Regions from separate parts of the Pseudomonas tensinigenes genome, predicted to be linked through region 1. Evidence: riboswitches for the same ligand, from Rfam matches in the RefSeq annotation. Region 1 holds a riboswitch; the other holds the start of a gene.
What was found. Region 1 has a riboswitch for cobalamin ahead of HU718_RS12940 (ABC transporter substrate-binding protein). Riboswitches for the same ligand answer to the same signal wherever they lie in the genome.
Positions count from the first base shown of each region.

Region 2: it holds a riboswitch for cobalamin, as region 1 does, so the genes downstream of both, cobO (cob(I)yrinic acid a,c-diamide adenosyltransferase) here and HU718_RS12940 (ABC transporter substrate-binding protein) in region 1, are expected to answer to the same signal.

Region 1 is NZ_CP077089.1:2,922,484-2,928,920, reverse strand. It holds gene HU718_RS12960 (MFS transporter) at 1-585, shown strand, start outside; gene HU718_RS12955 (LysR substrate-binding domain-containing protein) at 596-1,465, shown strand; gene phnX (phosphonoacetaldehyde hydrolase) at 1,539-2,366, shown strand; gene HU718_RS12945 (Ppx/GppA family phosphatase) at 2,637-3,572, shown strand; cobalamin riboswitch at 3,615-3,809, shown strand; gene HU718_RS12940 (ABC transporter substrate-binding protein) at 3,953-4,966, shown strand; gene HU718_RS12935 (FecCD family ABC transporter permease) at 4,975-5,979, shown strand; gene HU718_RS12930 (ABC transporter ATP-binding protein) at 5,976-6,437, shown strand, end outside.
Region 2 is NZ_CP077089.1:2,127,934-2,134,370, reverse strand. It holds gene HU718_RS09440 (cobyrinic acid a,c-diamide synthase CobB) at 1-1,162, opposite strand, end outside; gene cobO (cob(I)yrinic acid a,c-diamide adenosyltransferase) at 1,159-1,770, opposite strand; cobalamin riboswitch at 1,851-2,080, opposite strand; gene HU718_RS09430 (hypothetical protein) at 2,243-2,827, shown strand; gene HU718_RS09425 (PQQ-dependent sugar dehydrogenase) at 2,894-4,207, shown strand; gene HU718_RS09420 (C40 family peptidase) at 4,280-4,816, opposite strand; gene HU718_RS09415 (C40 family peptidase) at 5,036-5,653, opposite strand; gene hda (DnaA regulatory inactivator Hda) at 5,869-6,437, opposite strand, start outside.

The DNA of each region.
Region 1 (6,437 bases):
CGCTATAAAGCGGTGCTGAAGAATCCTCGTTTGCTGATCGCCGCGCTGTCACTGGGCTTTCAAAACGCGGCGCGCTACGGCTTGATCGTTTGGGTACCGGTGCACTTTCTCGGCGCTGACTGGAAAAGCGGTGACGGCATGATCGATCCGAAATGGATCACCGTCGCCCTCCCCGTCGGTATGGCGGTGGGTGCGTTGAGCAACGGCTGGGTATCGGACAAGTTGTTCGGCTCCAAGCGCTATCTGGCGATCATGCTCTATATGTTCCTCGGCGCCGCCACCAGCCTGTGGATGTGGAGCCTGCCGCCACACAGCATCATCGGCCTGATTGCCCTGTTCCTTTGCGGCTTCTTCGTCTACGGCCCGGCCTCGAGTTTCTGGGCACTGTGCCCGGATCTGGTCGGGGCCAAACGCGCCGGTACGGCGACCGGGATCATGAACTTTTCCTCCTACCTGTTCGCCGGCCTGGCCGAGCCACTGATCGGGCGTCTGCTTGACACCACGGCAAATACGTCTCTGATCTTCATAGTGGTCACCAGCGCCTGCCTGTGCAGTGCGGCAGTGGCATTGTTCATTCGACGCTGACGGGGCTTGCATGTACCAGTATCACAAGTGGTTGCGTTCGTTTCATGCGGTGGCCAAGACCGGGAGTTTCACCCTCGCGGCGGAGTACCTCTGCGTCGGTCAGCCGACCGTCAGCGAGCAGGTCAACGCGCTGGAGAACACCTTCTCGGTGGAGCTGTTCCATCGCCGTGGCCGCTACATCGAAATGAGCGCAGCCGGACACAAGCTCTATGCGATCACTCAGGGTCTGTTCGGTCAGGAGGATGAAGCCGTGCAACTGTTGCAGAGCTTTAAGCAGCGCAAAACCGGCATGTTGCGCCTCGGAGCGGTGTCGCCGCCGATTGCGATGAACCTGACCTATGAGCTGATGCAGCGCCATCCGGACATCGAGTTGGAAACTTCGTTTTCTTCGGAAAAGGACACCCTGGCGCGGTTATTCAACTTCGATATCGACGTGGCGATTCTGGCTTTGTCGGAATTCGATGAGCGCTTCAACACGCGGCTGTACCACCGTTATCCGATCATCGCCGTGGTCCGCGATGACCATCCCTGGGCCGGTCAGTCGCAGGTTCACATCAGCGAAATCAGCCGCGAGAAATGGGTGATGCGCGAGCAAAGTGCGCGCACCCGACAACTGGTGGAAGAAAGCTGCAAGCGCCTCGATATCGAGCTCGATTGCGTCATGCAACTCAACAGCCGCGAAGCCATCGTCCACGCCATCGTCAAGGGCATCGGCATCGGGTTTGTCTCGGCGGTCGAGTACGCCGAAACACCCGGCACCACGCCGATCACCTTTGTCGATCACCCGTTCTTTATCGAATACCACCTGTGCTGCCTCGGCATCCGCAGGAACCGGCCAGTAATTGCCGAACTGTTTGATGCGAATCCACCGCTGACCTGATCAGCACTGACCCTTGACCGCCTACCTCATTGCCGAGGGACGGCCCACGCTTACCTGAAAACGGAGATTGACCATGCAGTACCAACAACCGACTCACCTGCAAGCCGCGATCCTTGACTGGGCCGGCACCGTTGTCGATTTCGGCTCGTTTGCGCCAACGCAAATCTTCGTCGAAGCCTTTGCCGAGTTTGGCGTCGCGGTGTCGCTGGAAGAAGCGCGCGGGCCAATGGGCATGGGCAAGTGGGATCACATCCGCACCTTGTGCAACTTGCCACAGATTGCCGAGCGTTATCGTGCAGCGTTTGATCGCTTGCCGAGTGACGACGATGTCACGGCGATCTACGAGCGCTTCATGCCGTTACAAATCGAGAAAATCGCCCTGCATTCGGCGCTGATACCGGGTGCGCTTGAGGCGATTGCGGCGTTGCGTGACAAGGGTTTGAAAATCGGTTCGTGCTCCGGTTATCCGGCGGTGGTGATGGCCAAGGTCGTCGAACTGGCGCGGGAAAATGGCTATGTCGCCGATCATGTCGTGGCCACCGATGAAGTGCCGAATGGCCGGCCCTATCCGGCGCAGGCCTTGGCTAACGTGATTGCCTTGGGCATTAATGACGTGGCAGCTTGCGTCAAGGTCGACGACACCTGGCCGGGGATTCTCGAAGGGCGCGCCGCCGGTATGTGGACGGTGGCGTTGACCTGTTCCGGCAACGCACTGGGCCTGAGCTATGAGCAATACAAGGCGTTGCCGTCGGATCGACTGGCGGAAGAACGTGCGCGGATCGGCAAGATGTTCGCCCCCTCGCGCCCGCATTATCTGATCGACACCATCGCCGAGTTGCCCGAGGTAATCGAAGACATCAATGCGCGCCTGGCCCGGGGCGAAACCCCGCAAGCCTGCTGAGTAGCCCCCTGCCCCTGATCATTCCCACGCTCTGCGTGGGAACGATCAACAGCCAAATCGCAGGCAAAAAAAAGCTGCCAAAACCGGCAGCAAAAACTTTAAGAACACGCGATGTATTGGCCTCAGCATAGACGCCGAATAATGACAGTGTCATGACAGCCGCAAATTCATTGAACCGCCCCTGCCCCGTCATCAGGATGTCATCAAGATCACGGCAGAATCCTCGCAAACCGTCTTGAGCCTCGCGACGGATGCTCTGCAAGGATTCCCATGAAAGACGACGCCTCGCTGTTTGCCGCCATCGACCTGGGTTCGAATGCCTTTCGCCTGATGATCGGCCAGTCGGTGCGCAGCCGAAAGGGTTTGCAGATTCAGGAAGTGAAAACCCTGCGTGAACCGGTGCGCCTCGCTGAAGGTTTTGACGGTGGCGCGCTGGATGCGTTGGCACTGGATCGCGGCTGGCAAGCATTGGCGCGGTTCGGCAAAAAGCTGCGCGGTTTCGAGGCCGGCCGAGTCCGTGCGGTGGCAACCAGCGCGGTGCGCGAGGCTGACAATGCGCAGCTGTTTCTCGCCAGCGCCGAGCGGCATCTGGGCTTTCCCATCGACGTCATTTGCGGCCATGAAGAAGCGCGTCTGGTCTATGCCGGCGTGACCCACGCCTTGCCAAGCGCTGAAGACCTGCGCCTGGTGGTCGACATCGGCGGCGGCTCAACCGAGCTGATCCTCGGCCAAGGCTCGCAACCGTTACTCACCGAAAGCATCGCCATCGGCAGCGGCACGTTGAGCACGCGGTTCTTTCGCGGCGGTGACGTGTCTGCCGGGGCGCTACAGGAGGCCGAACGCTTCGCCATCCTGCAGTTTGAAAAGGTCGCCCGGCGCTATCGTGCTCAGGGCTGGCAGCAAACCATCGGTTCGTCCGGCACTGCGCGCATGCTGGCCAAAGTGCTCAAGGCCAATCGCCTAAACGACTTCGGTCAGGACGGCATCACCTACGGCGGCCTGCTGCGCCTGTCGTTACTTCTGCTGAAAGTGAACAACGTGCAACAGCTCAAGCTTGCCGGCCTGCAACCACACCGCCAGAGCATTCTCCCCGCCGGTCTGGTGTTGATGCTGGCGGCGTTCAAAGTGTTCGGCATTGCGCAAATGCTGCCGTCGGAACCGGGCCTGCGTTTAGGCGTGTTGCACGGTTTGATGAGCCAGCACTGATCCTCGCCACGGCAGATTCGTCTCCCCTTCAGCGGCTCGATCGACTACCATGCCGCCGTCGGTTCCCGAAGGGGACTAACAGGGAATCCGAGGTGCTTGCACAGCATTGATCGGAACTGCCCCCGCAACTGTAGGTGCCGAGCCTGCTCCACAACTGCCACTGGGTAAATCCCGGGAAGGCCGGAGCCAAGGCGATGACGCATCAGTCAGGAGACCTGCCGACACAGTGATTACTAACCGGCGGGGTGTCCGGGAAGGACATCGTGCCGTGTACTTCTTCTTTTGATGACCGGCCTTGCGCAGTTTCCCTGACCGCGTTCGATGGTGTGTTTCCGATCCGTACTCTCCCGCTCCCGTACGGTTCCCCTGGAGACTGCCCCATGCTGCTGCCCCGCATTGCCACCCTCATCACCGGCCTGAGCCTTTGCGCCATGGCGCAGGCGGCCCCGACTGCGTATCCGCTGACGATCGACAACTGCGGCAGCACCCTGACCTTCCAGCACGCACCAACGCGCACGGTGACCATCGGCCAGGCCGGCACGGAAATGCTCTACGCCATGGGCCTGAGCGATAAAGTCGTCGGCACCTCACTGTGGTTCAACAATGTGCTGACGAAGTACAAAGCGCAGGACGACAAGATCCAGCGCCTGGCCGACAACGAGCCGAGTTTCGAATCGGTGATCGGCAAGCGCCCGGAACTGGTGGCTGTCGAGCTGGAATGGATGGTCGGCCCGCAAGGCGCGGTCGGCACCCGTGAGCAGTTTCATGAACTGAAAATCCCAACGTATCTGCTGCCCTCCGATTGCGAAGCCAAGGACAACCTCGTCGGCGCCGACGGTACGCGGCTCGCACCGTTTCGCATCGAGACGATTTACAAGAGCGTGAGCCAACTGGCGCAGATCTTTGATGTGCAGGAGCGTGGCCAGCAGCTCAATGATGAACTCAAGGCCAGCCTCGCGCGTTCGATAGCCACCGCCCAAGGCAAACAGCTCAAAGACGCCAGCGCGCTGGTCTGGTTTTCCAGCGCACAAATGGACATCGAGCCATTTGTGGCCGGGCACAAAGGCATTCCCGATTTCATGCTCAGCACCCTCGGCGTGCGCAACGTGGTGGAGTCCGATGAAGAGTGGCCAACGGTCGGCTGGGAAACCATCGCCAAAGCCAATCCGACCTTCCTCGTCATCGCGCGCATGGACCGTCGACGCTTCCCCGCTGACGACTACGAAAAGAAACTCGCCTTCCTGCGCAGCGACCCGGTCACACGCAACATGGATGCGGTAAAGCACAACCGCATCATCATTCTTGACGCCATGGCCATGCAGGCCAGCCTGCGCATGTTCGATGGCATCGAGCAACTGGCCACGGCCATCAACGGCTATGACCTGTCGCAATGAGTGCCAGCCTGATCCGCACGTTATTGGCCTTGGCCACACTGTTGATTGCAGTGGTCGCTGGCGTAGCCATCGGCGAAACCTCGATTGAACCGGGCGTGGTCGTGCAAGTGCTGGCAAACAAGTTGTGGAACGCCGGTTACGCGCTCGACCCGATCGACGAAGGCATCGTCTGGAACTACCGCCTGACCCGCGCACTGGTCGCGGCGGCGTGCGGTGCCGGTCTGGCGACGTGCGGGGTGATTTTGCAGTCGCTGTTGCGCAACCCGTTGGCCGATCCGTATCTGCTGGGGATTTCTGCCGGGGCTTCGACCGGTGCGGTGATGGTGGCGTTGTTCGGTGTTGGCGCCGGGCTCATCTCGCTGTCAGTCGGAGCTTTCGCCGGTGCAGTCACCGCGTTCGTGCTGGTGATTTTGCTGGCGCGCGTCAGCGGCTCCGCCAGTGGCACCGGGCAAATCATTCTCGCGGGGATCGCCGGCTCGCAGCTGTTCAACGCGCTCACGGCGTTTTTGATTACCCGCTCGGCCAGCTCTGAACAGGCACGCGGGATCATGTTCTGGCTGCTGGGCAATCTCGGCGGCGTGCGCTGGCCGTCGGTGTGGCTGGCGGTGCCGGTGGCCGTGTTCGGGTTGGTCGTGTGTCTGTGGCATCGGCGGGCGCTGGATGCGTTTACCTTTGGTGCGGATTCGGCGGCATCCCTCGGCATTCCGGTGCGACGCGTGCAGATTTTGCTGATCGGTTGTGCGGCGCTGGTGACGGCGGTGATGGTGTCGATTGTCGGTTCGATCGGTTTTGTCGGCCTGGTGATTCCCCATGCGGCGCGGCTGTTGCTTGGCACTGGTCATGCGCGACTGCTGCCGGCCAGTGCGTTGGGTGGCGCGGTGTTTCTGATTGCTGCCGATGTGCTGTCGCGCACACTGATCAAAGGTCAGGTGATTCCGGTCGGGGTGATTACCGCGCTGGTCGGTGCACCGGTGTTTGCCTTGATTCTGGTTGGCCGCAGGTCCGCACGATGAGCAGCGTTTTGAGTTGTTCAGGGCTGACATTCAAGGTGCGCGGCGCCGAGTTGCTCAACGGTGTCAGCCTTGAGGTTCAGCGCGGCGAAACCTTGGGCATCGTCGGGCCGAATGGCTCGGGAAAATCCACACTGTTGAAATTGCTGGCGGGGTTGCGCGAACCGAGTGCTGGCGAGGTGCTGCTCGAAGGTCAGCGCCTGGGCAAAATGGCCCGGCGCAGCATTGCGCAAAAGCTGGCAGTGGTCGAACAACAGGCCGACACCGACGACGGCATTCGCGTGTTTGATGCCGTGGCGCTGGGGCGAACGCCTTGGCTGTCGGCGCTGCAACCGTGGTCGCAGGTGGACGACGCCATCGTCGAGCAGGCGTTGACTGACGTTGATGCGATGCACCTGCGCACACGCCTGTGGCGCAGCTTGTCGGGGGGTGAACGGCAACGGGTACACATCGCTCGGGCA
Region 2 (6,437 bases), 790 kb from region 1:
TCGGCGCCAGTTCGGTAGTCGTCAGCGAATGATGATAAGTGTGCCCACGCAACGATCCTTCCGGCAAATCCACTGCTTGCAGCGCCAGTGCAGCCAGACGTTTTTGCATCACCGCGTCGCCCTTCAGCAGCCCGACCAACTCAGCGCGAGTGCCTTCAACGTCAGTCAAAGAATCCAGCAGATACAGCATCCCGCCACACTCAGCGAGCAACGGTTTCCCCGCCGCATGATGCGCACGAATCGCCTCAAGCATCGCGGTGTTCTGCGATAACACAACGTGGTGCAATTCCGGATACCCACCAGGCAAATACACGCTATCCGCCTCCGGCAATTGCGTATCGCGAATCGGCGAGAAGAAACTCAACTCAGCGCCCATCGCACGCAGCAGATCCAGACTCGCGCCATAAGTGAAGGCAAACGCCTCATCACGGGCGACGGCAATGCGCACATTTTTCAGCAGCGGCTCGACGGCGATCACATCAGGCGCGGCGAACTCCACGGCCGGTGGCAGCGCTACCTCACAACTGCTGGCCAATGCATCGGCGGCGGCGTCGAGGCGCACATCCAGATCATTCAGTTCACTGGCCTGGACCAGACCGAGGTGTCGACTCGGCAGTTCGATACCGGTCTCGCGGGACAACGCGCCGTACCAACGCAGGCCTTCAGTGAGGCTACCTTCGAGCAACTGCGCATGCCGCAACGTGCCGACACGGTTGGCCAACACGCCGGCAAACGGCAGATCCGGCTGGTACTTCGCCAGGCCCAGCGCCAACGCACCAAAGGTCTGCGCCATCGCCGTCCCATCAATCACGCCAAGCACCGGCACACCGAAGTGCCGCGCCAGATCGGCGCTGGATGGCGTGCCGTCGAACAGACCCATCACGCCTTCAATCAGAATCAGATCCGCCTCCGCGGCGGCTTCCCACAACAGCCGACGACTTTCCTGCTCGCCGACCATCCACATGTCCAGTTGATACACCGGCGCACCGCTGGCGCGCTCGAGAATCATCGGATCAAGAAAATCCGGGCCGCATTTGAACACACGCACCTTGCGCCCCTGATTGCGATGCAAACGGGCCAGTGCGGCGGTGACGGTGGTCTTGCCCTGACCGGAGGCCGGCGCGGCGATGAGCACCGCCGGGCAGTGACGTGGTTGATTCAAAGTTCGACGCCTTTCTGCGCTTTGATGCCGGCCTGGAAGGCGTGTTTGAGCATGCCCATTTCAGTCACGGTGTCGCCCATTTCGATCATTTCCGGCTTGGCCGCGCGACCGGTGACGATCACATGCTGCATCGGCGGACGCGCCTGCAAATCGCTGAGCACCTGATCAAGATCGAGGTAGCCGTGCTTGAGAGCGATGTTCAGTTCGTCGAGCACCACCAGACCGATCGACGGATCGCGCAGCAGTTCGCGGGACACAGCCCACGCGGCTTCGGCGGCGGCGATGTCGCGCTGACGATCCTGGGTTTCCCAGGTGAAGCCCTCGCCCATCACATGAAAGCGCACTTGCTCAGGGAAGCGGCGGAAAAACAATTCTTCGCCGGTGCTGTTGCGCCCCTTGATGAACTGCACGACGCCACACTGCATGCCGTGGCCCATGGCGCGCGCAAGCATGCCGAACGCCGAGCTGCTTTTGCCTTTGCCGTTGCCGGTCAGCACCAGTACCAGGCCGCACTCGTCAGGCGAGTTGGCGATGCGTTCGTCGATCACGGCTTTTTTGCGCTGCATACGCGCCAGATGGCGTTCGTCGCGCTCGGGGGAATCAGTCATGGGGAGCTCTCCGTTGAGGCTGGATAACGGCGGGCAGGCACAAGAATAGACGGCAAAAAGCCTGGCATCGCCCACCGTGATGCCGCTGGATGGATCAGGCCGGTCTCCGGGCTCATGAGCGGCGTTGGCCTGACTGCGCGCCTTCCCGCTTCTTTCGAGGCAGTGGCTCAAGGCGCAGTTTTTACTCATTTACCGTTGCGGGGGCAGCGCCGGGATCGTGGTGGTTCTTCGCTTGAAGACAACCCTCACCGGCTTCCCTGTTTCACTCTGTCGACAGCGGTCACAGAGCACCTGAAACAAGCCGCGAAGGTTAGAGGGTTGGGGGTGGAGCGTCAATTAAAGAGGCGGCCATCGGGCGAATAAGTGCCGCTGATCAATTATCCGCCGCCAATCTTGTGCCACACTGATACAAATGATATCAAAGAGCCATGCTTTTCCCGAAAAGCCCACTACAACAATAAGGATGATGACGATGCAAGGCATGATCATCAGCAACCCGCGCCTGGAATTTCTGCGCCCGGTGCTTGAACGCTGGTTTGACTGTATCGACCGCTACAACGCCGTGCGCGGCGACAGCGACACCCCTTACTGGCATGACGAGAAAGCCAATCTCGGATTGCTCTCGGCGGCGGCCTGGATGGCCGAACTGGTCACTTTGAACGACACTGCCACGCGCAAACAGAATGAAGAAGGCGAGCGCAATGCCCGCGCCGATCTGTTTCTCGCCGGTGCCGAAGACCGCGCCTTTATCCAGGCCACCCAGCGCTGGCCAAAGGTTACCAACCTGAATCTGACTCAAGCCCTGCTGGATATCACTAACGACGCCAAGCGCATCAGCTACGCCAGCGATCTCAAGCTTGGCTGCCTGTTTGTCGCCCCGCAAAAAGCTCAGCACAGCGCCAGCCCCGAAGAGCTGCAGGACATGGTCGACGACCTGCAAAAGGAACACACCTGCGCCGTCGCCTGGTATTTCCCCTACGCCTACCGCAAGTTACGCAGCGAAGCGGGCAACTATCACCCGGGCATCGCCGTACTGTTCAAGGAAGCCCGCGGCTGAGCAGTTGAACCATCGGGCTTGCGCCCTCCTCTATGATTAGGAATGCATTCATAGGGAAGATCAGCAATGCGCAAGCCCCAGCTCGTTTTTGTCATCGCCTTCGCCGGAGGACTCGCCGCCTGCGGTGAAACCTCCAGCCTGCAAGTCTCCGACGGCACCGGCCCGTCACCAAAACTGCCCGAACCGAACAAGACCCTGATTCCGACGGTGAACATCGCCCCGGCGATCGGCTGGCCCGAGGGTGGCAAACCGACAGCGGCCGCCGGTACCCAGGTGGCGGCATTCGCCGAAGGCCTCGACCATCCGCGCTGGCTCTATGTGTTGCCCAACGGCGACGTGCTGGTGGCAGAAACCAATGCCCCACCCAAGCCTGATGACAGCAGTGGAATTCGTGGCTGGGTGATGAAGAAAGTCATGGGCAAGGCCGGCGCTGGCGTGCCGAGCCCGAACCGCATCACCTTGCTGCGTGACGCCGATCATGATGGCGTTGCCGAAACGCGGACGGTGTTCCTGCAGAACCTCAACTCGCCGTTCGGCATGACTTTGGTCGGCAATGATCTTTACGTCGCTGACACTGATCGCCTGCTGCGCTTCAACTACGAACCCGGCGCGACCGAGATCAAGTCGCAGCCGATCAAGGTGGTCGATTTGCCCGGCGGCACACTGAATCACCACTGGACGAAAAACGTCATCGCCAGCAAAGACGGCAGCAAGCTGTACGTCACGGTCGGCTCGAACAGCAACGTCGGCGAAAATGGCCTGGATAAAGAAGAAGGTCGCGCGGCGATCTGGGAAGTCGATCGGGCGACCGGTAATCACCGGATCTTCGCTTCGGGCATCCGCAACCCCAATGGCCTGGCCTGGGAACCGAAAAGTGGCGCGCTGTGGACGGCGGTCAACGAGCGCGACGAGATCGGCAGTGATCTGGTGCCGGACTACATCACTTCCGTGAAGGACGGTGGTTTCTATGGCTGGCCGTTCAGTTACTACGGTCAGCATGTCGATGTGCGCGTTTCGCCGCAAAACCCCGACCTGGTGGCCAAGGCCATCGCCCCGGATTACGCGGTCGGGCCACACACCGCCTCGCTGGGCCTGAGCTTCGCCGAGGGCAACAACCTGCCGGCGCAGTTCAAGGAAGGCGCGTTTATCGGCCAGCACGGCTCGTGGAATCGCAAACCGCACAGTGGCTACAAAGTGATTTTCGTGCCGTTTACCGGTGGCAAGCCGAGCGGCACACCGGTGGATGTGCTGACCGGGTTCCTCGACAAGGACGAGAATGCTTTGGGTCGGCCGGTGGGCGTGGTGATCGATCAGCAAGGTGGCTTGCTGGTGGCGGATGATGTTGGTAACAAGGTGTGGCGAGTGTCGGCCACGAAGTGATGCTGAATGTGACCTGAAACAACTGTGGGAGCGAGCCTGCTCGCTCCCACATTAGGATTGCTGCGATTTTTACTACGGGTTATGCGCCAGATGCTCCGGCTGCAACACCCGCTTGGCACTCAGATAAGCCTTTTGCCAATACGCCTTCGACAGGCTGTCGAGCTTGACCGTGCCGCCCGTGGCCGGCGCATGCACAAAGCGCCCTTCGCCGACGTAAATTCCCGCATGACTGACCTGCGAACCGCCATTGGTGGCGAAGAAGATCAGGTCGCCGGTCTGCAAGCCTTCCTTGCCGACATTCGGCGCCTGCATAACGATCAGCTCACGCGTCGAACGCGGCAAAGAGATGCCCGCCGCATCACGGTAGACAAAACCGATCAGCCCGCTGCAATCAAACCCCGAATCCGGCGTGTTGCCGCCCCAGCGATAAGGCGTGCCGACCAGACCGAGCGCGCGAAACAGCACGTCTTCAGCAGCCGGTGAAAAAGCTTGGGAGGGGCCGAACACGACCGGCGCGCGAACCACCGGCGCAGGAGGCGGTGTGCGACTGGCGCAGGCGCTGAGCAGCGCTGCGAAGAAGATCAAGGTGAGGCGGGCCGACATCGTCATAAGCAGAACATCCTGATCTGGCTGCGGCTTTTTCTGCCGGAGGACAGAAAACAAAACCGCCTGCGTGAGCACGCAGGCGGTTTGCCATCAATATAGATACAGGATTCTAGCGGCTACGCGGCAAACTTCAAGTAAGACTTTAACTTCACCTTGTAAAGTCTAGGTCTACTCCGTTACCGGAAGCCTGATTGTCGCCGCGAACGCAGCGACAACGGGGGATTACTTGCGAGCAGTGACTACAGTCGGAGCGTTGGCCAGAGCGCGTTTCGCTTCGATGAAGGTCTTGCTCCAGTAGCTGTCACCCAGGCTGTCGATGCGAACACCGCCGCTGCGACGACTGCTGGAGTGGATGAACTGGTTGTCACCGAGGTAGATCCCGGCGTGACTGACACGACCGCGACGACCATTGGTGGCGAAGAACAGCAGATCGCCCGGCTCAAGGTTGCTGCGCGAGACCAGCGGTGCATCCACGTTGATCATTTCGCGAGTGGAGCGTGGCAGGTTCATGCCGGCTTCTTCGCGGAACAGATAACCGATGAAACCGCTGCAATCAAAACCGGCTTCAGAGGTACCGCCGAAACGGTAACGGGTACCGATCAGGGACATGCCGCGTTCGAGGATGCTGTCGGCCAGAACAGGAAGCTGATAAGGCTTCTTGCCATTGAATTCGTTGAGTTCTTTTTCGGTGTCCAGCTCTTCCTGGTAAATAACGGAAGACTGAGCCGTGGCAGAATTTTTAACCTGTTGAGGCTGCTCTTGAACTGGAGAATGAGCAGCACAACCGTACAACAGGGTGACGAGTGCGAGAGGCACGAGGGGTGCGAAGCGCTTTAGCATGGGCACGACCGTGGCTGATAGTTGTAAAGAAGCCGAGACTATGCCCGCTATCAGCCTCATTTGCAAATTCAATCGATCTTTTTGTGACTTCTCGGTTTCTCGTTTACATCTAAGCGCTTAAGCCCATTTGAACCGATACGCGGCCTGCATACCGTGCAGGAAAGCGGATTTTTCTGGCGCCTTAAATATGCCGAAACGCGCTGAAAGCCGCGCCGTTACCAGCCTAGCGTTTCCTTCAGGAAGGGAATGGTCAGCTTGCGTTGAGCCTGCAACGAGGCCTGATCGAGCTGTTCAAGCAAGTCGAATAGCGCACTCATGCTGCGGGTGCCGCGAGTCAAAATAAAATGCCCGACTTCATCGGTCAGGTGCAGACCGCGACGCGATGCGCGCAATTGCAGGGCGCGCAATTTGTCTTCGTCGGAGAGCGGACGCATCTGGAAAATCAGCGCCAGGGTCAGGCGCGATTTCAAGTCAGCCAGTTTGACCGGCAGTTCACGCGGAGAGGTAGAAGCGGCGATCAGCAGACGCCGACCGCTGTCACGCAGACGGTTGAACAGGTGAAACATCGCCTCTTCCCAGTCAGCCTTGCCGGCAATCACCTGCAAGTCATCCAGGCAAACCAGTTCGTACTGTTCGAGGTTATCGAGGATTTCGACGCCGCGATCCATCAATTCGGCCAACGGCAAGTACACCGCCGGCTCACCCATCTGCTCGAAACGCAGACATGCCGCCTGCAACAGATGCGTACGCCCTACGCCGTGTTTGCCCCACAGGTAGATCAGGC